Regions from separate parts of the Paenibacillus sp. MB22_1 genome, predicted to be linked through region 1. Evidence: riboswitches for the same ligand, from Rfam matches in the RefSeq annotation. Region 1 holds a riboswitch; the other holds the start of a gene.
The links. Region 1 has a riboswitch for cyclic di-AMP ahead of ACL02P_RS22120 (hypothetical protein). Riboswitches for the same ligand answer to the same signal wherever they lie in the genome.
Positions count from the first base shown of each region.

Region 1 (4,598 bases):
ATTTCGTTGCGATCGTACGTAAGCACGACTTTGCTGATCGCTCTCATGACCATGGTATTAAAACCGTTTGGTCTTGCTTTTGACTTGGTCAATATTGCTCTTATCTATTTACTCCCGGTTCTTTTCAATGCCGTCTTCGGGGGACTGCGTCCTGCTTTCTACGCGGCGATCCTGGGTGTCTTAGCCTTTGATTTCTTCTTCGTGCCTCCTGTACTGAGCTTTACCGTATCAGACTTGCGCTATCTGGTTTCATTTGGCGTCTATTTGGCGGTGGCAGCATTAACGGCCAGCCTAGCGGCCAAGCTGAAGCAGCAGGTCCTCTTTTCCAAGCAAAGGGAAGCTCACACAGCTGCGTTGTACGCGCTTAGCAAGCAGATGAGCGCGATCGCGGACATCCATTCCATGCTGGACAATTTTTCCCGACAAGTTTCGCAGACCCTTGACACAGAAATCGCGATCTATTTGGCGGATGACCAGAATACCCTGAAACTTGCCCATGAGTCTGCCGATCTTCCTGACTGCAGGCAAGAGAATACGGAAATGTCTATCGCAAAGCGAGTGTTTGAGCACGTCGAGACGGCCGGAATGGAAATTTCGCGTTTGAACGAATCTCCGGGTTATTTTATTCCGCTTCGGACCGAAGACCGCACATATGGTATCATCGCGCTCTATCCGAATGAAGCGCGAACCGGGATCACAACCGAGCAAAAGCGGCTCTTCGAGGCTCTCGGAGGCTTGGCGGCCAGCGCAATCGCTCGCCTCAGGCTGGCGGAGGAAGCCCGAATTGCTCATCTAACAGCAGAGTCGGAACGCCTTCGTACTGCAATTTTGGATTCGGTCTCCCATGAACTACGCACCCCTTTGGCAACCATCATCGGCTCGGCAACCGGTCTGATCGAGGGCGGGCATATTTTCTCTGCAGAGGATCGAATGGAGCTTCTTGTCACGATTCGTGACGACGCCCTTCGTATGAATCGCCTAGTGACGAATCTGCTCAGCATGGTGCAGCTGGAGAGCGGGATGCTGCGCCTCAGGAAAAACTGGTGCGATGTGGAGGACTTGATCGGCGTCACGTTATCTCAGGTCAAAGACTTTCAACAACATCGAAAGCTGCGCACCGAGTTGCCGGATGACGGGCCCATTATGGTCCTGGGTGACGAAGTATTGCTAGAGCAAATGTTGGTCAATGTCGTGAGCAATGCGATCAAATACAGTCCGGATTATAGTGAAATCGTCCTGTCAGTGAAAACCGGGGAAGCAGGCGTTGTCATCTCGGTCTCCGATACGGGGATTGGACTGAACGAGGACGAATACGATCGGATATTCGAAAAGTTTTACCGTTCAACCGCTGCGAAGCAAATAACCGGTACGGGATTGGGACTTGCCATATGCAAAGGAATCGTCGAGCTTCATGAAGGAACGATATCGGCGCAGCCGAAGGAACCGCGAGGGACCATTGTAACGATAACCCTTCCCTTAAACAAGCAAGACGACTTGCTTGCAGCAGCTGAAGAAAGGGGAACCACGAATCATGACCATGAATGAACATGGGGCTCGCATTTTGATCATCGATGATGAACCCCAAATTCGAAAGCTTCTGAAGGTAACCCTGCAAGCCCATCAATATGCCATCTACGAAGCCTCGACAGGAGAGGAGGGCCTCCAACAGGCATCCTTGATGTTGCCGGACTTGATCATACTTGATCTCGGGTTGCCGGGCATATCCGGCATGGAAGTGCTCGGCCGCATCCGGGAATGGTCAAATTCGCCGATCATTGTGCTGACGGCAAAAGACAGGGAGGAAGATAAAATCGTCGCGCTCGACAGCGGCGCCGATGATTATGTAACCAAGCCGTTCGGGATGGGAGAGCTCGTCGCTCGAATGCGTGTTGCGCTGCGGCACGTAGCCAAATCGTCGAATGAGCCCATCCTCCAGATCGGCGAGCTGACCATCGACCTGGCACAGCGAAGCGTGGAGTTGAAGGGAGAACGGATCAAGTTGACCCCAACAGAATACGATCTGTTGAAAATTCTCGCCTCCAACGCCGGGAAAGTAGTCACGCAGCGTCAGCTGCTCCAACAAGTATGGGGCAGCCACCACAATGAGACCGACAGCCATTATTTGCGGGTGTACATCGGACATCTACGCAAAAAACTCGAGGAAGACTCGACTCGGCCCAAGTTCATTCTGACGGAGCCGGGGATCGGCTATCGCTTCCTGTCCAGGGAGTAACAGAGTCGCTTACCTCGGCTACGTCCATCCTCCGTTCAAAAACGTAAGAACGGGACCTTCGTGTAGAAATATTGCCGTCTCCGTAAGTTTTTGTCCGATGCATCCGTTTTCGCGCACGAGAAAAGGCTAAAAATCAAAAATAGGCGTTGGATTCGGCTTTTACATTGTCTTGCAAAAAGCGTATGATCTCTATCAACAACTTCAAATTCATTTGAATCGCTGAATTCCCTAAGGGGAAACGGGGGAACCAACAGAAGCCATTAAATGGTTTCACGGGGTGAATTCCTTGTCTGCTTGGCACTTGGAAAGGGTACTCTCAAGCCCTAACCCGACAGCTAACCTCGTAAGCGCATTGAGAGAGAACCGTATCCGAGCTGCGTTTGTCTGATGGACTGACAACAGACTGCCCGAGAGCTTCGTTTCTCTGCTCTTCGGGCTTTTTGTCGTACCCAAAAAAACATTTAGGGAGAGTGGCAAGCATGTTACACGTGCAAGAAGCGGATCCACTGCCGGGTCTTGAATCGCCCGGTTTTCGGTATGAGGAGAGAATCCGTTCCATCGAAGTATTTCGCTTCGATCAAGAGTTGACCCGGCGTTTATTTTTCGAAAACGAAAAAGGTAGCGTGTGCGGATATCTGAAACTATCCGGCAACGGGTTTAGCGGTTGGGGAGAATACCGATTGCCTAATACGAAAAAACCGTTCGACCTCGTCGGATGGGCATCCGTATATATGAATCTGAAAGGTCTTAACATTGCCCAAGCCTTTCAATTGCTACAGGGTAAAGAAGAGAATTGGGGAAGGATTCGAAAAGAGTTGGCCGAATCGGCGTTGATGGACTTGTCATCCACTCTCGAGACCCCTTTTCTTTTGCCACATCACGGTGATTTTCCGATAAAACAACAATATATCATGGAACATGCCGAATCTTACGTCTCATTCTGATCTCGTAACGGAAAGGAGAAATGCATGGTGCAGGAGCTTGTAAATCAACTGAAAGAGGCCTACTTGCAATGATCGGTGAACATCCGCAGGAGGTGGAAGTAAGAGTCATTAAAAACCATATCGTGATCATTGCCAAAGGAACTCCAACAATTGAGCATTCCATCTCTGTCCATACCATACGCGGCAGAAGCATTCATCAGACGATAGTCGAAATGGATCGCGACCGATTGCAAGCGCTGTTGAAACCTAAAGTGGCTGCAATTGTCGGTTGCCGCGTCACTTCCATTCAATCCGACATTTGCATCGGCACCGGGGAAAAAATGGAGCTGATTCATCTGGATTGCGATATCGAGCACAAGTATATGCATGATTAGGTTTGAAGAGACGTTTTATTCCAAGGCCTGTCCGTCAGTTAAGTGGAACAGTATTCGAATTCATAATCGGGAGAGATAATGTTGTCATTATTGGTGATGAAATATGGCGGCAGTTCCGTAGGCGACGCCAAACGGATAAAGCGCGTTGCGCGTCGGATAGCGGACCGAAGGCAGGAAGGCCATCAGTGCGTCGTGGTGGTCTCCGCAATGGGAGATACGACGGACGATTTGATCGAGTTGTCCAAAGAAATCGCGGAGGCAACCCCTTCAGCGCGTGAAATGGACATGCTGCTCAGTACAGGAGAACAAGTTTCGGTTGCCCTGTTGTCGATGGCGCTGCACGCCCTGGGCGAACAAGCGGTCTCTTTAACCGGCTGGCAAGCCGGCATTCGTACAGAAGCCAACCACGGGAAGGCACGGATTATCGACATTCAGGCAGATCGAATAATGAATGCGCTAAATCAGGGGCGCATTGTCATTATAGCCGGTTTCCAAGGAGTGACAGAGAATGGCGAGATTACGACGCTTGGACGCGGGGGCTCCGACACGACGGCTGTCGCGCTTGCAGCAGCGATCCGGGCAGATTTGTGCGAAATATACACGGATGTGGACGGTGTTTATTCAACCGATCCGCGCATCGTCAAGCAGGCCAGAAAACTGAAGGAAATCTCTTACGACGAAATGTTGGAAATGGCTCATCTCGGAGCGGCGGTTCTTCACCCCCGTGCGGTGGAATGTGCCAAACAAAATAAAGTGAAGTTGGTCGTTCGATCCAGCTTTACGAACCATGAAGGTACGCAAGTAAAGGAGGAAACGGATATGGAACAAGGAATCGTGGTTCGTGGCATCGCGTTCGACAAGCCTATTGCGCATGTAAGCTTATTGGATATGCCTACAAACCCAAGCCGACTCGCTGCGGTTTTTAATTCGCTTGCGAATGACGACATTGATGTCGATCTTATCGTTCAAGGCGGAATAAGGAATGGCAAGGCTGACCTGTCCTTTACCGTTAGCCTCGCCGATCTGGAGAAGGCAAAAAGTGTGCTT
Region 1 is NZ_JBLADV010000002.1:2,251,699-2,256,296, reverse strand. Features, by position in the region: gene ACL02P_RS22130 (ATP-binding protein) at 1-1,545, shown strand, start outside; gene ACL02P_RS22125 (response regulator) at 1,532-2,233, shown strand; cyclic di-AMP (ydaO/yuaA leader) riboswitch at 2,441-2,599, shown strand; gene ACL02P_RS22120 (hypothetical protein) at 2,713-3,177, shown strand; gene ACL02P_RS22115 (Na-translocating system protein MpsC family protein) at 3,246-3,551, shown strand; gene ACL02P_RS22110 (aspartate kinase) at 3,633-4,598, shown strand, end outside.

Region 2 (4,598 bases), on a different contig from region 1:
TTTTGCGCAGGATGGGCTTCGACCGGCTCCGTTCAAGTCACAAAATATGGCCTTGAACTCGTATGTTACGGCGGACGGCCAAGAAATTGGACGGGCCCAAGGGATTCAGGCGGAGGCTTGCGGCATCGCTGCCACCACCGACATGAATCCGGTATTGATCAAGCCAACCGGGGACATGCACTCGCAGATCGTTGTGCATGGGCGTCCTTACCGTCACCTTAGCGCATCTGATTATCGTGAGGAGTTTCTGCCCCATGCCAAGCCGCTGGTCATGGAAGCGCTCGGTCGGCTCCGCGATAGGCATGGCATTGTGGTGATCGAGGGGGCTGGGAGCCCGGCGGAAATCAACCTGAAGCAACGGGATATCGTCAACATGAACTTGGCTGAATGGGCGGATGCTCCCGTGATCTTGGTGGGGGATATTGACCGCGGCGGCGTTTTTGCTTTTCTCGTTGGTACCCTGGAGCTGCTTGAGCCACACGAACGCGCCCGCGTAAAAGGGTTCATTATCAACAAGTTCCGCGGCGATTTGTCTCTATTGCAGCCCGGGCTGGATTGGCTGGAGCAGCGGACCGGAATCCCCGTACTAGGAGTGCTCCCCTTTCTGCCTGATCTGGATATCGAAGCAGAGGATTCCGTTGTCCTGGATACCTATCCTGCCCATCCAGAGCAAGCGCCAAGTAAGGAACTGGACATCGCAGTCATCCGTTACCCGCATATTTCCAACTTCACCGATTTTGATCCGTTGGCCGCCGAACCGGACGTGTCGCTACGTTATGTAAGCAAGCTGTCGGAGCTTGGGCATCCCGATGCGGTGATTTTACCGGGGACCAAGGATACGATCAGCGATCTGGAATTTTTGCGTAGGCAAGGGCTGGCGGAGGCTATTTGCAGCCTGATTGAAGAGGAGACGCGCACCCAGCTGGTCGGAATCTGCGGCGGATATCAAATGCTGGGAGAACAACTGCATGACCCCGAAGGCGTGGAGTCCAATGAACCGAGGTCTGCGTTAGGATTGGGCCTGCTCCCCTTGGCAACAACCTTCCTCCCAGGCAAAAAAACGGTACGGGTGCACGGCTATACGTGCGAGGACCAGCCGATATCGCTGCACTCTAAGAACCGCCGGCTGCCGATCTCAGGCTATGAGATTCATGCCGGCTCGACCCAGCAGCTGCGGGACACTCGTCCCTTATTTATGCTTCGGGTCAATGAGGAGCCAGTACAAGGGTCAGGGACAGCCCCGGAGTTAGAACAGGCTGAGACGCAAACACATCCGGAAGGCGCAGCCCGCGCCGATGGCAGGGTGTTTGGGACGTATCTGCACGGAGTGTTCCATAATGATGCCTGGCGACGTGCTTGGCTGGACGGACTGCGTACGAGCAAAGGGCTCGAACCTTTGAGCGTCACCTTTGTTTCTTCCTCGCGGAAGGAGGAAGCCTTCGATCGGTTAGCGGAGCAGGTTCGCAGGCATTTGCGCATGGATCTCATTTACGACATCGCCGGGATCCAAGGTAAGCTTTGACAAATCGGGTGATGTTAGGGTAGGATAAAAGTACGCTTAATTTTCGATGGGTAAAGTCGAAAAGCGGGGGAACCAATCTTTTGGGGCGAATCGTTGTAGGATTAACGTAGGGAACCATCTTTCCCGAGCCCGTCAGCTAACCTCGTTTGCAGTGGATGGGTCATTTTAATATTATTTCAGTCATCAATTAATGACCCTGTTCTTTGAAGCGGGGTCTTTTTGCGTTCTGCAAGACCTTTGACCCGAGCATTCGGTGGAGTACTCGCATTCACTGCAAGTTTCGAGCTTCTTCTTTACGCATCGCACTATTAAAGGAGGAGAGGATTTATGGCTAGTCCGAAGTACATCACCGATATTGCCAAGGTGAGCCAGTTGTCCGAGCAGGAGCGGCAGGAGTTGAAACCGATTACGGACAAATTCGTTTTTCGGGTGAATGACTACTATTTGAATTTGATCGACTGGAATGATCCAGAGGACCCGATCCGCAAGTTGGTGATCCCCAATACGGGAGAGCTGAAGGAATACGGGCGTTGGGACGCTTCCGACGAAGCGGCGAACTATGTGGTGCCTGGCTGCCAGCATAAATACCGCACGACCGCGCTGCTGATCGTGTCCGAGGTTTGCGGCTCCTATTGCCGGTATTGCTTCCGTAAACGGTTGTTTCGCAACGATGTGAAGGAAGCGATGGCGGATGTCACGCCTGGCATCGAGTATATCGCCCAGCATCCGGAGATCAACAACGTCCTGTTAACCGGCGGTGACAGCTTGATTTTGGCTACAAAGAAACTGCGTTCGATTCTCGAACGGCTAAGAGCCATTGAGCATGTAAAAATCATCCGACTCGGCTCCAAAATTCCTGTTTTTAATCCTATGCGTATTTATGAAGATCCGGAATTGCTGGATCTGATTAGGGAGTTCTCCACTGTAGACCAACGGATTTATGTCATGGCGCATATCAATCATCCGCGCGAAATTACCCCTGAAGCCAAAAGAGGGTTCCAGGCGTTACACGACGCTGGGGCTATCGTGGTTAATCAAACGCCGATTCTCAAAGGCATCAATGATGATGCGGCCGTGCTTGGCGAATTGCTGGACCGCTTATCGTGGGCCGGCGTCACTCCGTACTATTTCTTTATCAATCGTCCCGTTGCCGGAAATGCTGATTTCGTGATCCCGCTGAAACGAGCATATCAACTAGTGGAGGAAGCGAAAGCCCGTACATCGGGGCTTGGCAAACGCGTGCGGCTTTCAATGAGCCATTCTTCGGGAAAAATCGAAATCCTGGCCATTGAAAACGGGCAGGCTTATCTCAAATATCATCAGTCCCGGGACGGTGAATACGGCAAATTTATGATTTTGCCTTGCCCGGATGATGCTACCTGGTTCGACGATCTGCCAGGCAGTGAAGCGTACTGGAAGAAGCCGGAATCGAAGCTGGATACGCAGTCGGATCAGCCAATGGAAGACGCTGCAAGCGCAGTGTCCATTACGGGATAAAACAAAACGTACCCTTCCGCTTCCCCGATCAGGGGAGCGTGAAGGGTACGTTTTGTTTTTAGAGTCAGATCCGGAATTTTGCGATCGACTCCTGCAGCGCCAACGCCTGCTCATGCAGCGAACGAACCGTACGCGCGTGATTTTCCATTTCGCTCAGTTGTTGCTGCGAATAGCTGCTGATTTGCTCCACGTTAGCGAGCGACTTGGCGGTAATATTGGCGGATTCCTCCACCGATGCGGTCACTTCCTCGGTACCGGCGGATACCTCTTGGGTGGATGCTGAGACCGATTGAATCGTCAAGTTCACGTTCTGAATCAGCTTAGTTAGTTTCCCCTGAAAAAGTCAGGGTGTTTTGAGCATAATTAAAAGGAATTCAGCACCTCAAAATGGAAATTGTTATTGACGAGATAACAAAGTTCCACACCCCGAGGGAAGAATTCCTTTGCTATAGGAGTTCAACAGAAGCCCTCGGGAATCCTTCCAAGAGGTGAAGAAAATGTTGAAACTTCGAGACGAGCAATTGACCATCTGGGATGCCATTCTCCCGGAATCTGTTAGAAAGTTGCCGGTCGAGCTTGCAATCATAGATCAATTACTGGACGACGACCGTTTTCTTCAACCGTTTACTGAGTTGCACCCGAAAGGCAAGAAAAGCGGCCGTCCTACGCTTGCAATTGAAAAGTACATCCGTCTTATGGTCCTGAAGCATAAATACAATTTGGGCTACGAGTCACTCGTGAAGGAAGTCGGTGACAGCATCACATGGCGAATGTTCTGCCGGTTTGCCATCGACGAACCGATGCCCGACCCGTCTACGCTCATCTATGCCCGCAAACGCTACGGCGACAAGATCGTCGAAGACATCAATGCCGCACTCGTAAAGCAGTGTGAGGAAAAAGCCGTTCTGAAAACCCGCAAATTGCGCACGGATACGACGGTTGTGGAATCCGACATCCATCACCCGACAGACGCTACGCTGTTGCAAGATGGCGTAAAAGTCATCACTCGAACGATTCAGAAAATCCGGAAAGTCGCCTCCCACACTGTTCAAGGCTTTGAAGATCGTACGGCAGAAATCAAGGAAAAGATTCTGTCCATCGCGAAAGTTCTACGTCGCCGCACCCGTGAATCTTGGGAAGAAGTTGACCGGATCACTGGGAGCGTAATCGAAGTAGCCGAGAACGTTGTGAACAAGGCGCAAGCCGTTATCGAGAAACTGCAAGACAAGGGCAAAGCTGCTCTTCGACAAAGTAAAACCAAACTGACCGAGGCGGTCACGCTAACCGGCAAGTTGTTGGAACAAGCCAAACAGGTCGTTTCCGGCAATCGAATCATCGCAGATCGGATCGTCAGTTTCTTTGACCCGGAAGCAAGACCGATTAAGAAAGGTAAGCTGGCCAAAGGAACTGAGTTCGGCTACAAGGTGCGAATCGACGAGACGGAAAGCGGCTTTGTGACCGGCTACGCTGTCTACGAGGGGAACCCCTCGGATGATGAACTGCTCGTTCCCGCTGTACAGGCGCATATCAAGCAATTCGGCAAAGCGCCGCAAGCTGTAGCGACCGACCGCGGTTTCTC
Region 2 is NZ_JBLADV010000001.1:2,342,961-2,347,558, reverse strand. Features, by position in the region: gene ACL02P_RS11100 (cobyric acid synthase) at 1-1,522, shown strand, start outside; cyclic di-AMP (ydaO/yuaA leader) riboswitch at 1,546-1,688, shown strand; gene ACL02P_RS11095 (KamA family radical SAM protein) at 1,850-3,019, shown strand; gene ACL02P_RS11090 (hypothetical protein) at 3,084-3,326, opposite strand; gene ACL02P_RS11085 (ISNCY family transposase) at 3,517-4,598, shown strand, end outside.
Region 2: it holds a riboswitch for cyclic di-AMP, as region 1 does, so the genes downstream of both, ACL02P_RS11095 (KamA family radical SAM protein) here and ACL02P_RS22120 (hypothetical protein) in region 1, are expected to answer to the same signal.